2 linked regions of the Prochlorococcus marinus str. NATL2A genome follow. The protein of the gene in region 1 interacts with the protein of each later gene in a pairwise test. Links are inferred from orthologs where the notes say so. Each region holds a gene or a part of one and is shown on either strand. Other genes may lie near its edges. The genes, in order: lpdA and PMN2A_RS01745.

Region 1 (12,489 bases):
AGACATGCAAGGATAATGGCAGCAGAAGAACGTAAATCTCCTCCCTCTACATTTGAACCTACAAGTTCTTTTACTCCTTTTATATAAGCAGTATTGTTTTCTAGATAAATACAGGCGCCCATTTTATTTAGCTCCAAAACGTGTTGCATTCTCTTCTCAAAAACTCTTTCTTTGATTTTGCTTGAACCCTTAGCGGTGGCCATCAGTGACATAAATGGAGCCTGAAGATCAGTTGGGAAGCCAGGAAATGGACTTGTTGTTATGTCAACTCCTGAAATCTCTCTTGGAATGATTTTTAAATGATGATTCCCATGTTGAGATATTGAACAGCCACATTCTTTTAATTTTGAAATAACAGCGCTCAAATGATTTGGGATTACTGGACCAATAATGAGAGGCGATCGTGTTATTGCTGCAGCAATAAGAAAAGTCCCTGCTTCTATCCTGTCTGGAATAACACAATGAGAAGTCCCGTTTAAAGATTCAACTCCAAGGATTGTGATTCTTTTCGTTCCTGCTCCAAAAACTTTTGCTCCCATTGAATTAAGCATTTTTGCGAGATCCTGGATCTCTGGTTCTCTAGCTGGATTCGATATTGTTGTTTTGCCTGAAGCTAAGCAAGAAGCCATCAAGATGGTTTCCGTGGCTCCGACGCTGGGATATTTAAGAGTAATATTCGCTCCAAGTAATCTTTTGTCTTTGGTAGAAACTTTAGCTTTTACAACATCATTTATAACTTCAACTTCCGCTCCTAAAGCTTTTAGACCATTGATATGTTCATCGACAGGTCTTGCTCCAATATTGCAACCACCAGGTAAAGGAATTTTTGCTTCTCCAAGTCTTGTAAGTAAGGGGCCGACACAGAAAAAGCTTGCTCTCAAGCTATGAACTAATTCATACGGTAATTCAACATTATGAATGGACTCTGAATTAATTTCGATAGAATTATTTGTTTTAGTTAACTTTGCGCCCAAATTACGGAGAATCTCTGACATGACTTCAATGTCCGTAAGTTGTGGGACATTTTGAATGAGGAGTTTTTCTTTCGTAAGAAGCGCCGCAGCCATTAAAGCTAGCGAAGAATTTTTTGCCCCGCTAACTTTTAAGATCCCACTAAGCGGACGCCCTCCTTTTACCTCCAGATGTGGCGGAACAATATTCCTTTTAATCGTCGCCACACTACTCATATTGGAGCGAACTGCTTACCCAGCCATAATGCCAAGTGGATTTCAAATAGTCCAGTCAACCTTATTGAAAATTGATGGGTTCAAATTAAATATTGATAATTTTGAAAGTTTGAATAAAATTTTTATATAGTTTTTATTGAATTTAATAAGAAAATAAGTGGTTTTTAATGCAAGAAACTTTTCTGCTTTTCAAAAATTAAATAATTTGAGGTTAGAAAATTAATCATTCATATTCTCCATTGATTACAAGTAAAAGAAACCCTTTGGTTCGAAAATTAAGGGGTCTTTTGAAAAAAACTGGACGTGAAGAGCATTCTTCTCTTTTGCTTGAGGGGTCTCATTTGTTAGAAGAGGCTTTGAAAACAAATTTTTTGCCAACAGAAGTTATTGCAACTCCTGAATGGTGTGATCAGCATGAGGAGATTTTAAAAAAAATAGCTTCAAGAACTTTGTTAACCCTAGTAACCAAAAACGTTTTAGAAACATCTTTGTCAACAGTCACACCTGATGGTGTCGCAGCGATATTCCCAATGCAAGGGTTACCAAAATCGGGAAAAGCCCCTAAACATATTTTGGCTTTGGATAGGATTCAAGATCCAGGTAATTTGGGAAATTTATTTCGATCAGCTCTTGCTGGTGAATATGAGGCTATGTGGTTAGCTTCTGGAGCCGATCCACTTAATCAAAAGGTTTTAAGATCCTCCGCTGGCTCAGTTCTCCATATGCCTTTTGAACGGATTGGACATTCATCTTCTTCAAGTATTGAAATGCTTGTTTCAAAACTCAATATTGCAATTGATGATAATTACCAAGTAGTAGGGACAATTTCACCAAATAAAATTACTGATAAGAAAGTGAAACCTTATTGGGAATTAGACTGGGATCTCCCTACAGTATTGGTTCTTGGTAATGAGGGTTCAGGTGTTCATGCTTCAATTGAAGCCTGTTGTACAGACTTTGTTACGTTGCCTCATAGCTCATTAGTTGATTCACTTAATGTGGCATCTGCTGCAGTTCCTCTCTTGTTGGAGCGACAAAGAGTAAAAATGGTTAAGGGTATGCAAAAAAAATCGTGAGTGAAATTTCTTTTGACTTTGACTTGATTGTTGTCGGAGCTGGATATGGAGGTTTTGATGCGGCTAAACATGCGGCAGAGGCTGGCTTGAAAGTGGCGATTGTCGAATCAAGAGATATGGGTGGGACCTGTGTTAACAGAGGCTGTGTCCCCTCTAAAGCATTACTAGCTGCCAGTGGTAAAGTTCGTGAGCTTGCAGATGTTCCTCATCTTTCTGAATTTGGGATACATTCGGCTCCGGTTAGATTTGAACGTAAAAAAATAGCCGAACATGCAAAAAATTTAGTCGAGACAATTCGAAAAAATCTAACTAAAACATTGGAAAGATCTGGAGTTGAGATACTTAGAGGAGAAGGACGTTTAGAAGGCAATCAAAAGGTCGGTTTAAGAGAAACTAATGGAGTTGATAGAATTTTTTCTGCTAGAGATATTATCTTAGCTACAGGCTCAGACCCTTTTGTACCGCCTGGAATTGAAATTGATGGACGAACTGTTTTTACAAGTGATGAGGCTATTAATTTAGAATGGTTGCCAAGATGGATTGCAATAATTGGTAGTGGCTATATAGGTTTGGAATTCGCTGATATTTATACAGCTTTAGGTTGTGAGGTAACCATGATTGAAGCCCTTGATAAAGTAATGCCTACTTTTGATCCAGATATCACGAAAATTGCTTCAAGAAACCTAATTGATAAAAGAGATATTGAAACTCGAGCTGGTGTGTTTGCTACTAAAGTTAAGCCAGGTTGTCCTGTCGAGGTCGAGCTTACAGATGCAAAGAGTCGAGAAGTAATTGAGGAGTTGCAAGTTGACGCTGTTCTGGTCGCAACAGGTCGAGTACCGTCGACTGAAAATCTAAATCTACAATCCGTTGGAGTTGAAACAACGAGAGGTTTTATTCCAATTGATGATCAGATGAGAGTATTGGTAAATGAAAAACCGGTTTCTAATCTATGGGCAGTCGGAGATGTTACGGGTAAGTTGATGTTGGCCCATACCGCTGCAGCGCAAGGGAGTATTGCTGTAGAAAATATTTTAGGAAAAGCAATAGAAATTGACTACAGAAGTATTCCTGCAGCGACGTTTACTCACCCTGAGATAAGTTCCGTTGGACTCTCGGAAGAAGAAGCAAAAGATCTAGCGAAAAACGAAGGCTTTGAACTTGGAATTGTTAGAAGTTATTTTAAAGCGAACTCTAAGGCCTTGGCTGAATTAGAAAGTGATGGAATTATGAAGTTGATTTTTAATAAAGAGACGGGAGAGGTCCTTGGGGCTCATATTTATGGATTACATGCGGCTGATCTCATACAAGAGGTTTCTAATGCAATTTCTAGAAGACAACGAGTTAATGACTTAGCAAAAGAAGTTCATACTCATCCAACATTAAGCGAAGTTGTAGAGGTTGCTTATAAGCAGGCATCTTTACAAATAAAGAAGTAGTAAATCAAATTTTATCTTTATAGATCATTAATTATTTAAATTATGGAAATTAGAAGAAGACCTCCTAACCCAAGTATAAAAGTAGCTAATTTAGAGTATGCAATTCCTCACCCAGATTCAAAACCTAAAAATATTTTGGAGGAAATTGTTTGGGAAAAACATCTAGAAGTTGAGATTGCAAGAAAAAAAGTTTCGCTTGAAGATTTAAAGAAAAAGATCAAGGATTTACCAAAAACAAAAAATTTCATAGATGCATTAAGAAATAGTAATTCGAAACCAGCACTAATCTCAGAAATAAAAAAGGCTAGTCCAAGTAGAGGGATAATTAGAGAAGACTTTGACGCGAAAATGATAGGTAAAATGTATCAAGAGGGGGGTGCTAACTGCATATCGGTCTTAACAGATAAAAAATTTTTTCAAGGTGGTTTTGATGTCTTAGTGGAAGTTAGAAAGGAAATCATAATCCCAATCCTATGTAAGGACTTTATCCTTTACCCCTATCAGCTTTACCAAGCAAGAGCTGCTGGTGCTGATGCTGCACTTTTGATAGCGGCAATTCTGACTGATTCTGATTTAAAGTACTTATCTAAGGTCGCTGAACATTTGGGACTTACAATATTAGTAGAGGTTCATGACTCAGAAGAACTTGAACGAGTACTAAATATTAATGTATTTAATTTAATAGGTATTAATAATAGAAATTTAAAGAGTTTTAAAACTGATCTTGAGGTTACAAAGAAATTGGCCGAGAATTATGCTAACCAAATCAAGGAAAATTCTATTACTTTGGTAAGCGAGTCAGGTTTATTTAATCGTGAGGATTTGGATTTAGTGAAGAGTTATGGGGCTGATGCTGTTTTAGTTGGTGAATCTCTTATGTCACAGGAAGATATATTAGGTGGAGTTAAAAAGTTAATTGGCAACTTATAAATTACGGACAATATCTTTGCCAATCTCATAAGTCTAGTTAGAGAAGATTTTGTCTACTTTCCCAATGATTAAATCTAATTCAAATAAACCCAATTCTCGAGTATCAGTGCTTGACAATGAGTTGTCTCCCCTTAAATCAAATTTATTTTGATAAATCCTATGAATTCTTTTAATTATTAACTTATTTTTTGTTTTTGGATGAGAGGCAACGACGATATCGCCAATCTCTAAGTCAATATTTTTTGGGTTTAACTTTGTATAAGTTACTAAATCGCCCTCTTTAAGAGTTCTTTCCATAGAAGTACCGACAACACGTAAATGTTGTCGGTAACCGATTATTAAAGTAAATAAAGTAAATAAGTCTGGCTTGTGGAAAAGACTTTTATCAGCTTGCGGTAACCCAGCTATCACTTCTACCTTTTGATGACCAAAACATCGAGTGAATCTTTTGTACAGCTGCTAATAATTCTTCTGCCTTGGTTTGATCAATATTTACCTTGCATGCACTACAAAGCTTTGCTGCTTTCCAAAAAGTGTCATGAAGATCTGGATATGTAGCTAAGTGCTCAGGCTTGAAGTAATCAGTCCAGAGGATTAGAAGTTCTTTTTTGGCCTTTTGTGATTCTTCTTCTTTAATCGCAACGAAGCGAGAAAAAGTGTTGTTATAAGCTGAAATGGAAGCTTGATCGTTACCAGCTGGAGCTAGAGCAATAAGTTTTTTTGTCATAGACAAAACTGCTTCTGCGGTAACTCTTGCTGAAGAAGGGTCATATACACCGCAAGGTCCGTCACAGTGAGCGTGAACAGATTTTGCTGGAAGCTTTTTAAAGATTGATGTAAGTGTTTCGCTCAACATCTGAGAATAATTTGTGAACATTATTTTTTTTACATTAATGGCGTTTGTCAACAAACGCCATAACTTTATCTAGAGCTTTCTGAATAATTTAAGAAACTCACTTAACACCTAATAATTCCACTTCAAACGTTAAAACTGAATTAGGAGGGATTGGACCTATTCCTCTGCTGCCATACCCCAATTCTGGTGGAATGACTAATTTTCTTTTACCTCCAACTTTCATTCCTGCGACTCCCTCATCCCAACCCTTTATCACCATCCCTGCACCTAAAGAAAATTCAAAAGGACCTCTCCCATAACTGCTGTCAAATTCTTTCCCATCATCAAGAGTACCCTTGTAATTTACTGAGACACTTGTTCCTGGGGTGGCTTCTTGACCATCACCTAAAACTAATTCAGTAATTTTTAGCCCACTTGAAGTTACTTGAGATGCTCCTATCTCAGCTCCTCCAAGAGGAGAGTTGCTTGCACTGGTTTTATCTGAAGCCATAGTAAAAAGTGATGGATTTGGGTCTTCTGGGTCTAATTCAAATGGATTAGTTACAGACTCGCTGGTTTTTGTGGATTGCCTTACATCCGCTTGGATTGGTTGGTCAATTTGTAAGGCATTCGTTGGAGTCGGTGAGATGATTTGGCTAATCACTGCAATCATCAAGCAGCTAAGGCAAACAGAGAAGCTAATTAAGATTTCTCTCACAGTAATATTAAGTACTCGAAAATATTCTTGCAGATTAATACCCAAATTACATCCATTTAAAAGATAACTAACCAGAGAGTATGAATTTTGTCGGTGTATATTTAATTAAATTGGATTTATGAATAATATCTATTCTCTTTTTATTAAAGCCTTTGCTGGTGGAGCTCTAGCAGGAATCTCTCTTAGTGAAGGCAATTATATTTTCATGCTTTTGGGAATATCTTTACTTTGGCCTGCTAGTAAAAATCCATGGGGAGGCTTTTGTTGGGGTGCGATGGCTATTTTATGGAGTCATAAGTGGTTGCTATCTTTGCATCCAATTAGTTGGGTAGGGATAAGCTCAAATTTAAGTTTACCAATAACCATTTTTATATGGCTTTTTTGTGGAGCCTTTGGAGGGGGGCTGGTTTTTATTTGGTCAGCTTTGAGTTGCTTTTTGGCTCCTGGAAGACTTCAGTTTTCTAAATTAGAAAATAAGTTTATTTATGCCGTTTTATTGTCAACAATATGGGGGCTTTCTGAAGAACTACTATCTAGAGGCCCTTTGTTTTGGATGGGTGTAGGGCCAAGTTTATTACCACAAGATAGATATTTGGCTGGATTAGCAAGATGGATAGGTTCGGGCGGCTTGGCCACCATCCATCTTTTAGCTGGATGGTGGATATGGCAACTTTCAATTGCTTTTCAAGCTAGAAAAAAAGCCAAGAAATTTATTATTCTTGGCTTTGCTTATTTTTTGTTAGCTCATTTACTTGGATTTATCTTGTTGTTTGATTCTCCAACTGATTCATCAGAAAAGGTTGCGATGTGGCAAACAAATATTCCAATAAGACAAAAATTTAGTCAGGAAGAGATAAATGCTTTGCCCTCAAAAGTAAATAGAGCATTAACTGAAGCTTTTGAAATGAATGCATCTTTTTTAATCGCTCCAGAAGGAACGTTGCCTCTGGATAGATCAAAGATTCGAGATTTTTCTATTAAATTTCTCTCTGGAGGTTTCAGGAAAATAAATGGTTCTATACGAAGTTCACTATTAGTCTTTAATCCAGGTGAAGAGTCTTTTTCGGATGTGTTGGACAAATCTAGATTAGTCCCGCTGGGCGAATGGATTCCTGAATTGCCTAATTTTTTGAAAGATGGTCTCTCGGCAGTAGGTGGAATTGAAAGTGGAAATCCATCAAGACTTCTTGATTGGGAGGGGCCTTCTTTTGCAGGTGCTATTTGTTATGAATTGAGTAATGGGAAAGCTATAGCTAAAGCAGTAAATCAAGGGGCAAAATGGATTTTAGTGATTGCAAATTTAGATCCCTATCCTATTTCTTTGCAGAAACAATTTTTATCTATTGCTCAATTAAGAAGTATTGAAACATCAAAAAATTTAATATCTGTCTCTAATACCGGACCAACATCTTTGATTAAAAGTAATGGAAGAATTGATACCCTCCTCAAGCCAAATGAAGAATTAGTTCAACTAGCTGATCTGGAATTAAATGGAAAGAAAACACTGTACACATTAATTTCTGATTTACCAATGATAGTAGTCATTCTGATAAGTTTAATAGGTGTTTTACGATTACGTTAGTATGGTTGATATTAATACTCTTTTGAAATAAGTCCCCCTCCTAATACATAATCACCCTTGTAAAATACTGCTGCTTGTCCAGGCGTAATTGAAAATTGATCTTTTTCAAAATGAATATTACATTTATAACAATAATTTTCTTTATTACTATCAAAAATTGGTATTAACTTTGCTTTCATTGCTTTACTTCTATATCTAATTTGTACCTCAACTTCAATTGGTTCTTGAGGCGCTTCAATTGATACCCAATTTATATCTTTTACAATACATTCTGACTTGCCAGAGTCTTCTCTTGGGGCAACAATTACTCTGTTTAAAGAGGCATCAATTTCAACAACATGTAAAGGCACTTCCCAAGCAATACCTAATCCCTTTCGTTGTCCTATTGTGAAATGCTGAATTCCATTATGGGAGCCTATTATTTGACCGTTTTTAAGTACAACCTCTCCTTTCTTTTGAGGTAAATACTTATCAATAAATGCATTCATTGATCCGTAATGTTCAGCAAGACAAAGGTCTTGGCTTTCTGGCTTTTTGGCAGTTTTTAATGAATGTTTAAGAGCTTCTATTCGTGTTATCTCTTTAGTTAATTCTCCAAGTGGGAAAATTGTTTTTCCTAAAATTTCTTGAGGGAGATCATACAAAAAATAGCTTTGATCTTTGTTGAGATCTTTACCTCTTAAAAGCTTATGTCTTTTAATTCCATCACTCGGAAGATCATTCTCATTGAAAGATTCGTTTGAGTATCTAATCCTTGCGTAATGCCCAGTTGCGATCTTTTCGATATTTTTATTTTCTTTAACCCATTTGAGCATTTCTGAGAATTTGACTGATTTGTTGCAGCGCGAGCACGGCAAAGGAGTAATTCCTTCCTCATATCCTTTTAAGACGTTATTGATGATTTCTTTTTGAAAGATTTCTTTTGAATCAACTATGTGATGCTTGATTCCAAGTTGATCACATATCCCTGCAGCATCAACTAATCCATCAGAGCAGCAAGAACCTTTTCCTTTCATTAGCCACAAAGTTAATCCTTCTACATCCCATCCAGCTTTACAGAGTAGAGCAGCCGTTAAGGAGCTATCTACTCCTCCGGAAAGCCCTACTACAACTGAATGACTTCCAGAAAATGTTTGCAGTCTTTTTAATGTTTTCTCGACTGTTTCTTCTGAAGGCAAATGATTTAAAACTTTTTTTGTTTCTCTTGTTTCCACATTCATGGGCATTGATAGTAGCTTCTATTCATAGTGGGTTTGGTTGCTTTTTGATTTTGAATTGGCCTCAATCTGATTCGGAACATTTGATGGTTTCTTCAGAGCAGATGCAAAACATAGAAAAAGAAATGTTTTCTATGGGTATGCCTGTTGAAGCTCTGATGGAAAAAGTGGGAATTGGTATTTCTTCATGGATATTAGACAGGCATGGGTTGATTGAAAATGGTGCAATCGTTTTGGTAGGGCCTGGTCACAATGGAGGCGATGGACTTGTTGTTGCGAGAGAACTTTATATGGCAGGCGTTGATATCTCTATTTGGTGTCCATTCCCATTAAAAAAACAATTAACACAAAAACATTTTCATTATGCAATGCAGATTGGGATTGAAAACTTGGAGCGTAAACCCGATTCAAATTCAGATTTATTATGGATTGAGGCTTTATTTGGATTAGGACAATCAAGAATTATTTCTGATGAAATAATTCGCCTATTGAATTCGAAGAAGACCTTTAGTCCTGAAAAGTTAATTAGTATTGATGTCCCTGCAGGATTAGACTCAGATAATGGAAATATAGTATCAAATACATCATGCAAAGCCAGTTCTTCATTAACCTTGGGTTTATTTAAGTCGGGATTAATTCAAGATTCAGCTATTGATTATGTAGGTAATTTAGAGAGAGTAGATATCGGAATTCCAGATAAGATCTTAGCTGGTTTTCCTGAAACACAGCCTTTAAGGATTTCTTTTTCAGATTTGTCTACTTTTGTTTGGCCCATGCTTAGTAAAAGTAAAAGTAAATATCAGAGAGGAAGAGTTCTGGTGATTGCAGGGAGTGAGAAATACAGGGGAGCAGCATCCCTTGCTTTGAATGGAGCTTTAGCAAGTGGGGTAGGTAGTGTTAGTGCATTTTTGCCCAATTCCGTTTCATCTGCTCTTTGGATTACTCACCCTGAAGTCTTGTTACTTGGAGATCTAACTGCTTTTCAGGACGGTTCTTCAGATTTCTCCAAAGTTTTAAATGAAGTTGACTTGAATAGGTTTGACTCGATTTTGCTCGGACCAGGATTGGGGATTGCAGACGAAAAAGATTGTTTTGGCTCTGACTTGCAGGATTTCAAAGGCCTACTTGTTCTTGATGCTGATGCAATTAATAGGCTCTCAATAACATCAAAAGGTTGGGAGTGGCTAAATGATAGGGAAGGTCCCACTTGGCTTACCCCTCATCTTGAAGAATTTAAAAGGTTATTTCCTTTAATTGATTGCTCGAATCCATTGAAGGCTGGAATTGAAGCTGCAAAAACTTGCAGTTCTTCTGTCTTATTGAAATGTGCTCATAGTGTTATCTCTGATCCAGAAGGTAAAACTTGGCAAATAGGGCAAGTGAATTCAAGTGTTGCAAGAACTGGCCTTGGCGATGTTTTGGCTGGGTTTGTTTCAGGGATGGGTGCTTCTGGACTGGCAAGTGATAAAAAATTGGATACAAGTTTGCTTGCTGCATCAGCTTTGATGCATGCATATGCAGGGGCTTTTTCTATAAAAGGGAGCACAGCGAGCACTATTTGCACTTTTCTTGGTGAATTAATAAAAAAGGAAAGCACTTGAAATGTTTTGAAACAACCATCTTCAAGGCATTAAATGGTCCATTTGGTGTCATTTGTTAACTAATCGTCAACAGAATCTGAAGCCTTCATGAAACCTTGGCATCTTTTGCGATTTCTGTAGGAAAGTCTTACCACTTTAGTACGGGGCCAAGAAACAATGGTTTCAACTGCACCCAAGCCTGCTGAATCACAAAAACGACGCAGCAGTGATCCAATTAGTTGGTACCTTTCCTCCATAGGACGAGTTCCTCTTTTAACTCCTGCTGAGGAAATTGAACTTGGTAATCAAGTTCAAACGTTGATGAGTCTTACCGAGGATGGCCAGATTAAAGAGCAGAGCAAAGAATTTACCTCTCATCAAAGAAGATTGATTCGAATTGGAAGAAGGGCAAAGGAAAGAATGATGAAGGCCAATCTTAGGTTGGTTGTCAGTGTTGCAAAGAAATATCAGGGAAAAGGTCTTGAACTTTTAGATTTAGTTCAGGAAGGTTCTCTTGGGTTAGAAAGAGCGGTAGAAAAATTTGACCCTACTCGTGGATATAAGTTTTCTACTTATGCATTTTGGTGGATAAGGCAAAGCATGACTAGAGCAATAGCTTGTCAGTCCAGAACAATCCGATTACCTGTTCATTTAAGTGAGAGATTAGCGACCATTAGAAAAGTCAGCTTAGATTTGGCTCATAAGCTCGGTGCAATGCCCAGCCGTATTGAAATAGCTGAGGCAATGGAAATTGAGTTAGAAGAACTTGATTCGATTTTGAGACAAGCTCTGACCACAAGCAGTCTTGACGCACCCGTTAATGGAGATGAAGGTCGTAGCTTTTTAGGTGATCTAATAGCTGACGGTTCTGGAGAAGAACCTCTAGATAAGGTAGAACAAAAAATTCATCAAGAACAACTTGGAAGGTGGTTAAGTCATTTAAGCGAACAAGAACAGCACGTTATTAGGCTTAGATTTGGCTTAGAGGGTAATGAAAGACATACTCTCGCAGAGATAGGAAGATTGTTACAGGTTTCACGCGAGAGGGTAAGGCAAGTTGAGCTAAAAGCTTTAAGGAAATTGAGGAATCTCACTAGAAAGCTTCCAAGTGGAATTTGATTTTTTATCTAATTTTAGTTTTCTGCCCAAATATATTTTGTTAACTCACTAGGGTCAGGCTCTGGGGCGTTTAAAGCAAATTCAACTGCATCGTTAACTTCTAGATCAATTTCTTTCTCAATATTTTTTAATTCTTCATCAAAGACTAAGCCAGAACTAGTTAAATCATTTTTTAACTTTTTAATTGGATCTCTTTTAGCCCAGAATTCCTTTTCCCTCTCAGATCTAAGCTCGTCTGGGTCAGCTAATGAATGCCCCCTAAATCTGTAAGTGAGACACTCTATCAAAGTGGGGCCTTCTCCAGCTCTTGCCCGTTCTAGGGCCCTTTCGGCAGCCCCTCTTACTGCTAAAACGTCCATACCGTCAATCTCTTCGCCTGGCATACCAAATGCTGAAGCTTTTCTCCATATTTCTGTCTCACTAGTTGCTCTGTCATGGGCCATCCCAATTGCCCATTTATTATTTTCGACTACAAATATGATCGGTAATTTCCATAGCTGGGCCATATTTAAACATTCATAAAACTGACCAATATTGCAAGTACCATCTCCAAAAAATGCTGCAGTTACAGAATCACTATTTTCTTTAAGAGCCTCTCTTTTATATTTACTGCTGAAAGCTGCTCCAAGGGCAACTGGAATACCTTCACCAATAAAGGCATAACCTCCAAGTAGGTGATGTTCTTTAGAGAACAGATGCATAGATCCACCTCTGCCTTTACTGCAGCCTGTCTCTTTCCCAAATAGCTCGCTCATCACCTCTTTCGCAGGGACTCCAGCACTCAGAGCATGAACATGATCTCTATA
Region 2 (12,504 bases), 1.0 Mb from region 1 along the record:
TGGGCATTTGGGCACCTCTGGGAATTCTGATACTTCGAGGAATTAGCGTAATCCTTCCAGCATTACCTAGCTCAGTTTACTCACTTTTAGCCGGATCATTACTTGGTTTCAAAACAGGTTATCTAACTATTTTTATATCTGACCTAATTTTTTGCCAGATAGCATTTTTTATAGCCAGAAATTTCGGCCGAGCTCCTGTTCGGAAATTAGTTGGAATAAAAGCCATGAAAAGAATTGAAAGTTTTAACCAAAATCAACTAGAAGGCAATTTCTTTCTAATGACTGGACTACTAATGACTGGACTTTTTGACTTTTTAAGCTATGCGCTAGGGATAGGGGGAACACGATGGAGGCTTTTCACGCCCGCTCTAATAATCAGTTTATTAATAAGTGATTCAATTATTGTTGCTGTTGGAGCAGGCGTCAGTCAGGGCGCTGGACTAATGTTGGGAGGTGCCTTACTTGGAATGTTTGCACTAGCAACCATCACTGGATTTAATAAAAATAAAGTCTCCGAAACGCAGAAAAAAAGCCAATGATTTCAAAAAATTATTAAGAAATTAAATAATATAGATAACTAAAAATAAAAAATTTATATTTATTCTCTTCATATTGTTAAACTAAATTAGTATTAAGTATTGATATGTCAAGTATCCCTTTTAAAGCGCTTAAAATAGGAGCAGAAGCTATTAATAAGGATCCAGTTAAGTTTAACAAAAGTAGAGTATCTGGAAGTAAAAAAACAATGTATGGATTACATATAAGAGGAGCATCAATGCCAGGAGAAAAAGAAAAATTCACAGTCACATCTAAAACCAAACCTAAGCAACTCGAAAACTTAATTCATAACAATGTTATGAGCAGTTACAGAAGGGATAAGATTGAAAGTTATAAATACAAAATACTAAATAAGGAAAGTGCTGGAATAAATATGCTTCAAATCAATGAATTTGTTCCTAATGATGATGATGCATTACTTGTAGCAATCAATGCATTATATAAACACATCTTTGGAAACTTATCATTAATGCAATCGGAGCGTCCAATTGATATTGAAAGGAAGCTAAGGAATGGTGATCTTACAGTAAGAGAATTTACAAGGAAAATTTGTAAATCAACTATTTATAGAAATTTCTACTTTGATGGTATTAGCCAATATAAATCTATCAAGTTAATATACAAGCATATTCTTGGTAGGCCCATCAAAAGTAAAGGCGAAGTAACTCAAAGTTCAAATATTATAAATAACCTAGGTTTTGAAGAGCATATTGATTTTCTAATAGATTCTAATGAATATAATAATATTTTTGGCGAAGATATTGTTCCCTACATGAGATCATGGAATTCTCCAACTGGTTTTAAAACAAAAAGTTTCCTAGAAACTTCATACTTAACAAAAGCTTTTGCGACAAGTGATATTTGTAAAATTATTTAATCTTCTAAAAATAAATTAATAGCAATCCAATTAAAGTAGATGAATATTAAAGAATTTTTCTTAAAAAGCGTTGGGGAATGGAATTCAATGAGAAGCGGACATTCTCTAGCATTTCAAGAATTTGAAGAAATAAGAAGTAAAATAAAAATATCACCTTCTAAACCTAACGACGCACGAGTTATTAAATTTTTAAAAGATAATTTAATAACTACTAAAGCAGTAAACAGAGCATTCCTAATTAGTTGGGAAGCAAAAAGTGAATGGGGTGAGGAGAATCAAAACGGAAACTCTTCTGGCGAAAGTATACTCGTTCCGATAGAAGTTTCTAAAACAGAAGGAAAAATAGTTAGGAGCGTTGGATATACTGAAGCAATTCAAGTAGTGTCATTATATAAAATTCTTGTTGATGGAACTTTAATTATTTATTCAGAATACAGTCATATTTCTACAGAGGAAAGAATATGGTTTATCTCAAACAATTTAAGGAGTAGATCTTCGGTTACAAGATCACTAGATTCATTAGCAATCCTTCAAACATCTTATGCATCTGAGATTCGTTCTTTAAAAAATTAAATAATATATAAAAGATGAAAAAAAACCCTACCATAGAATTTGCAAAGATAGTTTCGGGCGTATTTAGTAATAAGGAACAAGCTTTAAATAATCCAAAAAAATTTGCACATATTCAAATACATATTAGGCCATTATTTTTTAAAACTTATAACTGTTTTGCGTTTTACTCTGAGCAGAGATATCAACACGACATATGGAATCCTTATAGGCAGTCTATAAATAAGTTATCCCAAAAAGAAGAAATTTTTATTTTTAGTAACTATAAGATTGAAGACAAAGAAAGATTCACTGGTGGTGCACTAGATATATCTCTTTTAGACAACATATCTAAATATAAGTTATATAAAAAGCCTGGGTGTTCTATGTATTTTAAAGAAAAAAAACCAGGAAATTTTTTAGGGACTATCGAATCAGGTTGTAAATGCTACATAGAATATGGGAGTGATAAGACTTATGTTAAAAGTAAAGTAACAGTGAACAAAAACATTCTTATTTCAGAAGATTCTGGATATGCAATAGAAACTGATAAAAAAGTTTGGGGATCAGAGTTTGGGCCATTAATATTTAAAAAAATAGTTAATTTTGATTGTTTCATTAACGAGTATTGGAAATAAAAATTCTCATTATCTTCACCAAAGAGAAATAAACTAAGTACTAATTTCTTTTGCTTTGAATCTCACAAATCTATGACTATCATTCAAAAATAATTTAGCGAATTTATTTTTAATATTAATTTGCTTATTTTGTAATACAAGCAAAGCAGTATATCTATTTTTCCAATAAGGTGTATGACTCTCATCTGAAAAATAAATCATATTATTATAGAATTTGTTTTCATTTAAGCAACCCAATATTTGTATTGCTGAAGATTTAAATTTCATATAATCAGGCCAATTATTGGATAGTAAAAAACCTACTTTATCTAAAAGAAGATCATCATATAATTGCTGATCTAATAGTAGTTTATATACATTAATAAAGAAATATATAGCTCCATAATCTGATTTGGCTCTATCCCAATTATTATTTAGATAATATAAAACTTTATCTAAAGGGAATTTTAGTAGTTCTTTGATTGAATGATAACATCTATTAAAATCTGTATGAAAAAGTTGCTCAATAAGAAAACTCAAGTCTTTATTAAAATTATTAACTTCTAAAGTATCTATATTCCTTGGATCATCAAAAACTACTGAGTCTATACAATTAAGTAGATTTATATTTTCACATAATACTACTTCATTAATCCAAAGAGAATCTATTGCCTGTAATTTAAATGATGGAGAAAGTGGCGCCTTAATTAAATCAGGTAAAACAGATAAATGACCAGCATTTATAATATCTTGAACTGCACAATGTCTATCGTTTTGATTTGATAGTCTCAAAAACTTTTTCAGATCAGTCAGCTTATCCTCCTCACCAGCAAGTTTTATTAATGCCGCAAAAGAGGCTCCTTTAACTCCATTGGAGGTTTGTTTATCTCTTGATAATGATCTAATCATATCTATTTCTTTTCTAACTCCTAAATGAGTTAATGTTTGTATTACTACTCTTTTATTATTAAATTGCTTATATAATTTTGAACAAATCTTGTTAATGATATCAATATCATTACATTTAAGTTTAGCTAATGACCAAATAACTGTCTCAACAAGATAATCATCATCATTTTCTAGAAACTCCGCAATAGTTTGGATGGCTTTTTTACAACCGAAATTAGCGAGTACCTCAATTGCTTTCCTTTTAGCTATCTTATATTCAAGTTTTTCACAGTCATGTTTAATAAAGTCAAGAAGGGCCACTTCTGATTCTTCACAAGGAAAATTTGCTAAGTGGAATACAGCCTTATAATAATCTGCTAAAAGCTTAACCTCAGAAATTGGTCTTCTAAGAATATTGATAGCGTCTATTTTATTGATTTTCGGTAGATTATTAAATGGATTAGATTGCACTTTAAATATAAGGATATTTATTTATTAGATAAGCTGAGAGCATTATATTCAGCATAAAATTTATACCGAATGTAAAAGGATATTATTTATGAAAATACATGTAATAAAATTATAGTGAATAATTTAATCTAGATTATATAATAAGCTTTCAAGGAGATAAGACAAAGTGGATAATTACTTGAACAGTGAAATAACTACTGAAGAAGAAAGTGAAAAGGCCGAGGGGGATAAACAAAACATAGTGAGTAAGAAAAAATCAAGTCAAAAAGACATCAAGCTATTAATCAAAGGACTTAGTGATGAAAATGGTTTGGTAAGAAGAAATTATGCAATAGCACTAGCCGAGGTTGGTTCGGCAGCTTTACCTGAGTTAATCAAAGCTCTTCTGAATAGTAAAAACGTAATACAGAGAAGAGCGGCAGCTAAGACTTTAAAGTTAGTTAACGATCCATCAGCTTTACCTCATTTAATAAAAGCACTTACCAGTGATTCAGATTCTGTAGTGCAATTTTCAGCAGCTGGTGCAATTGCAATTTTTGGAGAGGCTGCTGTTAATCATCTAATCATTGTCTTGGAGAATCAAGAATATACAGAAATGCAATATGGTCTTGCAGCATGGTGTTTAGAATTTATTGGAGCTAAAGCCTCTAATGCAATAAAAAAAGCAGCTAAATCAAAAAACACCAATGTAAAATCAGCTGCAATTTCAGCACTTGAAGAACACATTAGACAGTCCCAAGATCAGGAAGCAATTCAAATAGTAGAAAGGGCTATTAATGATACTGCTGAAAATGTTCAGATTGAAGCTATTAAATTAGTTGGTAAATTGTATAGAATAGAATCTTTAATTCCTACCTTAATATTAAAATTAAAACACAAAAATCCAGATATTCGAAAATCTTCCATATTGTCATTAATCCAACTTAATATTAATGAAGCTATAAATCCACTCAGGGACCTTCTTAAAATTGAGCAAGATAAAAATGTTATCGCAATTATTAAATTAGCTATAAAAAAAATCAACAACTAAAAGACTTAATAAAGAATCTGTAATATTAAATAATTTTGTCTCTCAAAATATCTTCCTTTATCATTTGATCAATAGATTTATCATTTAATAAATCCTCAAATAAATCATCAATAGTATGATCTTTCATTTCCAAAAGTGCGCTGATAGAAGCTTTCGCTCTTAATAAGTCTTTATCTCTACAAGTTTTCATCAAAATATTTCTACCAGTTCTCCCTAATTGCCTCAAAAGAGAAATAACAGTCAAGATCATTTCAGGAGAACTATCTTTAAGAGCTAAATCAACTACTAACATCTCATCCTGAGTTAATTCTTCTAAATTAAAATTAACTACAACTTTGATAATTGTTTTAAGACAGCTAACTTTAACAGTTTTATTGTTAGTATCCATATACAATTGAACGATTGACTTTAAGGCTTTTTCTCCAAATCGTCCCAAAGCTAATATTGATTTTCTTCTTATAAATAAATCTTCTTCCTTGAGATTAGCTAAAAGATTATTCATAAACTTAACCTCAAATTCTTTTTTTAAAATCAAAAATGCTTGAGAATTAATATTTGGATTTGGATGCAAAAAATCTTGATAAAGTTCTATATATTTATTTAAATCTAAAGAATTAATCATTAAAAGTTCAAATAATTATTCAACATTACGAAAAAATATTTTAAATAAATTAAATTAAATTAAATTATTTTTATGCAAGTGCGTTTATTAAATAATCCAATAATCCTTTGAATTCCGTTTCGGCTTGCTGACCCATAACATCATTGATTTTAATTTCATCTCGAATAAAAATAAATGCTTCAATATAAGCAGCTGTTGGTAATAGTTGGATACGAATAATTTCTCTCATACCTGATATTCCCCATTCATCTAAAGGACCAGTGCCACCAGTTACTAAGCAATAATTAATAAGACGCAAGTAATGATGAATATCTCTCACGCACTTATCTTTATTAGCCTGCTCATATGAACCATTTTGATAAACAGCATCAACGGCAAGATTGGTAAATTTATCAAGACAAGAAGCAAGTTTTTCTGCAGCCTCTAGACGAGCTTTTGCCCTATCAAAAGATCCTTTCACAGACTCAAAATCACTCATGCTGGGAAATCTTCCTGCTGCATCAGCTGCGCTAACAACGGTTGTAACTGCAGATTTCATAGTGGCTTAATAAGAAATGGTTTGCGTGATGTAGTGGAGCAATTAGAGTTTAATATTTACCTCAAAGCTTCTATTACAAGATCAAAATAAGATGCCGCCTCAGAGGCGATGTCTTGACATTGTGCTCCTGATCCAGAATTAATCCCTTTAAACATTTTTCTTCCTGTATTTGTCTCGGTCATAATTGCGACTGTGGCAATCTTCATTATTTCAACGGCTCTAATAGCATTAGAGGTTGGGACGCCAAGAGCAAGATATGTTTCTTTTAAACCATTGAGGCATCTATCTTCAAGAACAGAGGGATCCCCTGCAAGAAGCGCGTAGCTTACATATCTCAAAATAATTTCTCCATCCCTTAAACAAGCTGCCATTCTACGAGTGGGATAGCAATGCCCTCCTGGTTGAGTAAGCCCAGTATTTTCACAAACCATTCCCGCCACAGCATCTGCAGCAATGCAAGAGACATTTTGAGTTATGGCAAGAGTTGCATCAATTCTTTTATTTGCATCTGCCACGTACTTTCTTAAATCTGCAAGATCCTCACTCCCAATTGCGGCGCCCTTGGCATCAGCACTTACAACTGTTCTAGAAAACGCATCAAGCATCTTTTAAATACCTACCTTCTAATAAGTAAAAGAGTTCAAGTAAAGACTTAATAGTCATTACTTCATTACTTCATTACTTATTCAACTTAAGACTTACAGTCAAATTTGATTGAAAGAGACCTAAGAACGCAATGCTTCTTAACTGTAAGAAAAATTTCCAAGAAAAACTAACCATAGAGTTATCTCAAAAAGCTTATAAGCAAAGTGGGATATCACTAATTTGAGCTATTGTTAAACAAAAAAATGAAAAGTCCAACTGAAGAAGAACTTGAAGAGTCAATTAAAGAACTAAGCGAATACAAAAATCGTTTAGAAAAAGAGGTTGTAACTATTTCACAAAAGCTCAAAATGCCTCAAAGAAAAATCGAATCAATTATCAACTCTCATCAAGAACTTAATAAAATAAAAATAATACTTTCTAAGCTATATAAACAAAAAGAAAATGCAACATCAAATCTGCTTTTATGATTTTATTTTTGCTGCTTAAATAATATAAAAATGTACCCCATGAATGTTGCAAAACTAAATTCAATTAAATGTATTTAAAGTCTATAAAATGAAACAATCAAACAGTATATTTCTAAATGGATTAAACGAGGCGCAGTCACATGCAGTTGATCATTTTCATGGTCCATTATTAGTTGTAGCAGGAGCAGGAAGCGGAAAAACAAGAGCTCTTACTCATCGTATTGCGCATTTAATTACTGAATACAAAGTTGATCCTAGTTCTATTCTTGCAGTTACTTTTACCAATAAAGCTGCAAGAGAGATGAAAGATAGACTTGAATTGCTTTTAGCAAAAAGGTTATCAAGTCTTACCCACGGGAAGCCTTGGACTGCCTTACAAGTAGCAGAACAAAGAGAAATTCGTAATCGTATACATCGTGAAATCAGTCGTGAATTATGGATAGGTACTTTTCACGCTTTGTTTTCGAGATTATTACGCTTTGACATCGATAAATTCAAAGACCCTGAAGGATTGACATGGACTAAACAGTTTTCAATATATGACGAAACAGATGCCCAAAGTCTTATCAAAGAAATAGTTACACAAGATCTACAATTAGATCCAAAAAGATTTGAACCAAAAAAAGTACGATGGGCAATCAGTAATGCCAAAAATCAATGCTTACTTCCTGATGATTTATCAAATAATCAAGAAGGTCAAAGAGGAAAATTAGTTGCTGAAACTTATAGACTTTATAGAAAAGCTTTAGCTGCTAATAATGCATTAGATTTTGATGATCTTCTATTAATACCTGTTCAATTACTACAACAAAATGAAAAAATAAGGACTTATTGGCACAGTCGCTTCAAACATGTTTTAGTTGATGAATATCAAGATACTAATTGGACACAATACGAATTAATTAAACAGTTGGTGACCAATGGTAAAGATCCATCTTCTTTTCAAGATTGGAATAATCGATCCGTTTTTGTTGTTGGCGATGCAGATCAAAGTATTTACAGCTTTAGAGCTGCGGACTTTAGGATACTAATGGGATTTCAAGAGGACTTTGGAAAGAAAAGCCTAGACAATAAATATGATTCAACTCTTGTAAAACTAGAAGAAAATTATCGATCTACCTCTACCATCCTCGAAGCAGCAAATTCACTAATCTCCAACAATAAAGAAAGAATAGATAAAGTTCTTAGAGCAACTAGAGGAGAAGGTGAGCCTATTAGATTAACAAGGTGTGACGATGAGATAGCAGAGGCAGAAGCAGTTATTCATAGGCTAAGAATTTTAGATGCCTCGAATCCAGAATTAAATTGGGGAGATATGGCTATTCTTTATAGAACCAATGCGCAATCAAGAGCAATTGAGGACTCATTGGTCCGCTGGAGTATTCCATACATTGTGGTTGGAGGATTACGTTTTTATGATCGAAGAGAAATTAAAGATCTACTAGCTTATTTAAGACTTTTAATTAATCCATCTGACAGTGTCAGTCTTCTGAGAGTTTTAAACGTTCCTAAAAGAGGGATTGGCAAAACAACAGTTCAAAGATTGAGTGATGCTGCTAGTCAATTAAAAATTCCTCTTTGGGAAGTTGTAAATGACCCCGAAGCTGTCAGATCTCTCGCAGGAAGATCAGCCAAAGGTCTTTTAATTTTTAGTGAGCTTATTAATGAATTACAAAGTCATCTTCTCTCTTCAAGCCCCGCCGAGTTGGTTCAATTAGTTTTAGAAAAAAGTGGCTATTTAAGTGAATTAATTGCAACAGGAACAGATGAGGCTGAAGAAAGAAGACGCAATCTTCAAGAATTAGTTAATGCCGCGTTGCAATATCAGGAAGAAAGCGAAGATGCAAATTTAGAAGGTTTTTTATCAACTGCTGCTCTATCAAGCGATGCAGATAATAAAGACACTGCGTCAAATCGAGTCACATTAATGACTCTTCACAGCAGTAAAGGTTTGGAATTTCCTGTTGTTTGTCTTGTGGGAATGGAGCAAGGCTTATTCCCAAGCTATAGATCGCTTGATGATCCATCTTCACTTGAGGAAGAAAGGCGACTTTGTTACGTAGGACTTACTAGAGCGAAAGAAAAACTATTTCTCTTTCATGCATCTGAGAGAAGAATGTGGGGAGGGATGAGAGAACCAGCTATCGCATCTATATTCCTCTCCGAAATACCAGAAGAACTTGTTAAAGGCGATATCCCATTATCTGGTGGGGCTACATTAAGAAGAGAAAAAAATCTAGACAGACTAACTAGAATTGATCGCCAAAGTAATAAAAAGTCCTTTCCTAGTGAAGCTGAAAATGCAGTAAGAAAAACATATTCTGGTCCTTCCCCAGGGAAGAGATGGTCAGTTAACGATAGAGTTGAACATTCTTCATTTGGAGAAGGGATAATCACACATGTTTTTGGTTCAGGAGAAAAAATCTCACTGGCTATAAAATTCTCAGGAATGGGGCCAAAAATATTAGACCCAAGACTAGCTCCATTGAAATTGATAGATGAGTAAGATTTAATCTGAAAAATGTTAACTAGCTAAAACCATATTTCTCATGGAATTATTTGATAAATCTACAATTGAAAAAGAGATAAAAGAATTACCGAGAGGAATTCTAACTATTATTTTAGAAGCAGCTTGCTCAGTCAATATAACTTCTATTGCAATAGTTGGAGGAGTTGTAAGAGACTTAATAAAAAAATCTAAAAATCAAAATTATGAAATTATCTTCAATGATCTAGATTTAATTATTGAAGGTGAGACCTCAACCTATATAAAAGAATTGCAAAAAGTTCTTGGAGCAGAAAGAGTAAAAGTCATCCGAGATAACAGAAATTACAAAACCTCAGAAGTAATAATTAATGGCATAAAAGTTGATATTGCATCTGCTCGTAAAGAAACGTATCCAATACCTGGAGAAAACCCAATAGTCGAGTTATCAACAATCAAAAAAGATCTAATAAGAAGAGATTTTAATATAAATGCAATGGCAATTGAACTGAAAGATAATAGACTAATCGATTTATTTTCAGGATCAGATGCAATTGAAAATATGAAAATGGACTTTTTGCATAAATCAAGTGTTTTAGATGACCCAACTAGAGTTATTAGAGCTTCTCGCTATTCTGCCAAGTTAGATTTTGATCTATCAAATCAAGCCTTAAAACAAATAAAAGATACAATAAATCTTTGGCCTTGGAATTGGCATATTGGAGATAATACTGATTTAGCACCTTCAGCATTATCAATAAGATTAAAAATGGAACTAGAATTGCTTTTAGAAGACAAATATTGGAAGAATGCATTAAAAAATCTACAAGTCTGTGGAGGGCTAAAAATAGTAGATTCGAAATTACAAAATGATAAACGACTTATTGAAAAAATTTTCATTGCAAAGAAGTCTAATATTGAACCCCTAACAGCATTTGTTTATGAATCTAAAAGCCCTATTTATCTAGCTAATAGATTACACTTAAATCAACAGCAAAAAGAAATAATAGAAGGAGCTTGTAGATTAAATAAATATCTAAAAAATATAACAGCTAATCATTTATATAAAAATTGGTCACCATCAAAGTGGACAATAAACCTTGAGAAAATCAATGCTAATGAATCTTCTTTCATGCTTGAAATATGTAGAAATAACCCACTAAAAGAATATTTGAAATCTTGGCTATTTAATTGGAAGAATATAGAGTCTCCAATAAAAGGAGATGATTTAATAGCTAAAGGTTGGGAACCTGGACCAGAAATAGGAATAGAAATAAAACGGCAAAGAATGAAATTAATTGATGAAAATATTGCTTTTTAAAAATTTAATAAGTATTTATTTGGAAATAAAACCTATTTTAATCCAAGGTCCTTGCTGTATAAGTTTTTCTGAATAAATCGATGAACAACAAACAACCAAAGGGCCACAAGTTTGTGGGTCTACTAAGATTTTCAGCATGGCATTATAAAAGGATCTATTAGAGCAAGAATCATTAGATGTGAGCTCAAACCTTAAGTTTTTATCTCCATCAATATTTTTTAGGAAAATTTGATTTGCAGGGGCCAAAGTGCTTTCAAAGCCTTTATCTAAAAGTTCTTTCACACCATCATATAATGGTATTTTATCCAGTTCAAGATTGACTTTAAATGGTTCTGAATTCATCTTTAATTGATCACTATTTGTAGATTCCAACATTTCTGACAAATGACCTAGCAAACCAAATCCAGTTATATCAGTACATGCATTAACAATTTTTGAGCGTGGATTTAGATTTGTTAATTGATTAATATAATTAACAATCTCATGCTGACTTTTATTCATTTCTTTTAAGACATTATCAAGTATATAAGGTTTTACTTGACCATTCATAAATGCAGAAAAAATAATTCCAGTTCCCAAAGAACGACTAATTAAAATTTCATCTCCATTTCTCATTCCTCCCTTAGGCCAAAAATATTTTTTATCATCAATAACCCCATTTACAGTTAATGAGCTTTCTATTCCTAGGGAAAAAGGCTCTTCAGATATTTTTCTTGATTCTAATGTATGTCCACCTATAAGATTTGCACCTTGGATAGTTAAAGCAGAATTAATACCTTCCAAAACTTGATATAACAATTCTTGCTGTAAATTATTAGATATGGATGGTAAATTAATAAGAGACTGTGCAGAGATCACAGATCCTCCGCATGCCCAAATATCAGAACAGGAATGAAACGCCAAAAGTCTTCCATTTAACCAAGGATCACTAATTAAAGAAGGGAATCCATCTACACTTTGTATCAAAGTTTTATCAGAATTTAATATCCCTATATTTATAGAATCATCTTTTGAAGATTCTATTAAATCTACTTTTTTTAATGCTGAACTTAATGGAGTAAAAGCTAATTTAGCCGCACATCCTCTACATTTAATCATGTCTTCTTCAGAAGACATATCTGAATTTATATCTTTAACTAGATCAAATTTAGAGATAAATTGTTTATCAATTAATTCTTTTAAACTTGATAAAAAATCAAAAGGACCAATAATAACTTCACCCCAGGAAATAAAAGCTTTAGATTTCTTTTTTCTAATGTTGATATCCAACAGTTGTATTGCTTTTCTTTGAGGTTTCCATTCCTCTAGTTTTAAACCCTTAGTTATAAACTCTAAATTATTTGCAAGTGATTTTGCTGCACGAACTGCCCATACTCCAGAAGAAGGTCGAGGATAATCCTTAATGACACCACAATCTCCTACAGCAAATAACTCTGGATAGTTAAGGACTTGAAGAGTTTTTTTAGTTAGAACTC

What was found.
Region 2: the proteins of lpdA (region 1) and PMN2A_RS01745 interact in binary tests that used the Escherichia coli proteins (3 or more experiments, as listed by UniProt). The link is inferred for Prochlorococcus marinus str. NATL2A from one-to-one orthologs.

What each region holds. Positions count from the first base shown.
Region 1 is NC_007335.2:1,358,880-1,371,368, reverse strand. Bases 1,482-4,480 are described here. They hold lpdA (dihydrolipoyl dehydrogenase), read left to right. Parts: upstream 1,482-2,259; coding sequence 2,260-3,702; downstream 3,703-4,480. Other genes in these bases: trpC (indole-3-glycerol phosphate synthase TrpC), read left to right, coding at 3,745-4,480; PMN2A_RS07515 (TrmH family RNA methyltransferase), read left to right, coding at 1,482-2,263. Outside these bases: murA (UDP-N-acetylglucosamine 1-carboxyvinyltransferase), read right to left, coding at 1-1,187; more of PMN2A_RS07515, read left to right, coding at 1,427-1,481; more of trpC, read left to right, coding at 4,481-4,632; sodX (nickel-type superoxide dismutase maturation protease), read right to left, coding at 4,666-5,043; sodN (superoxide dismutase, Ni), read right to left, coding at 5,018-5,488; PMN2A_RS07490 (FKBP-type peptidyl-prolyl cis-trans isomerase), read right to left, coding at 5,586-6,140; PMN2A_RS07485 (apolipoprotein N-acyltransferase), read left to right, coding at 6,304-7,767; tRNA 2-thiouridine(34) synthase MnmA, read right to left, coding at 7,779-8,993; PMN2A_RS07475 (bifunctional ADP-dependent NAD(P)H-hydrate dehydratase/NAD(P)H-hydrate epimerase), read left to right, coding at 9,038-10,585; PMN2A_RS07470 (RpoD/SigA family RNA polymerase sigma factor), read left to right, coding at 10,742-11,683; pdhA (pyruvate dehydrogenase (acetyl-transferring) E1 component subunit alpha), read right to left, coding at 11,698-12,489. UniProt on the Escherichia coli protein: Lipoamide dehydrogenase is a component of the glycine cleavage system as well as of the alpha-ketoacid dehydrogenase complexes.
Region 2 is NC_007335.2:333,536-346,039, reverse strand. The notes cover bases 7,007-10,020. They hold PMN2A_RS01745 (UvrD-helicase domain-containing protein), read left to right. Parts: upstream 7,007-7,311; coding sequence 7,312-9,729; downstream 9,730-10,020. Other genes in these bases: PMN2A_RS01740 (CCA tRNA nucleotidyltransferase), read left to right, coding at 9,773-10,020; PMN2A_RS01750 (hypothetical protein), read left to right, coding at 7,007-7,223. Also shown: PMN2A_RS01795 (TVP38/TMEM64 family protein), read left to right, coding at 1-539; PMN2A_RS01790 (phycobilisome rod-core linker polypeptide), read left to right, coding at 644-1,435; PMN2A_RS01785 (phycobiliprotein lyase), read left to right, coding at 1,475-2,008; PMN2A_RS01780 (chromophore lyase CpcT/CpeT), read left to right, coding at 2,023-2,622; PMN2A_RS01775 (HEAT repeat domain-containing protein), read right to left, coding at 2,656-3,960; PMN2A_RS01770 (HEAT repeat domain-containing protein), read left to right, coding at 4,127-4,990; PMN2A_RS01765 (glycosyl transferase), read right to left, coding at 5,016-5,612; PMN2A_RS01760 (bleomycin hydrolase), read right to left, coding at 5,683-6,150; PMN2A_RS01755 (bleomycin hydrolase), read right to left, coding at 6,207-6,755; more of PMN2A_RS01750, read left to right, coding at 6,999-7,006; more of PMN2A_RS01740, read left to right, coding at 10,021-11,029; selenide, water dikinase SelD, read right to left, coding at 11,045-12,504. UniProt on the Escherichia coli protein: A helicase with DNA-dependent ATPase activity. Unwinds DNA duplexes with 3'-5' polarity. Translocates on single-stranded DNA with 3'-5' polarity. Initiates unwinding more efficiently from a nicked substrate than double-stranded DNA.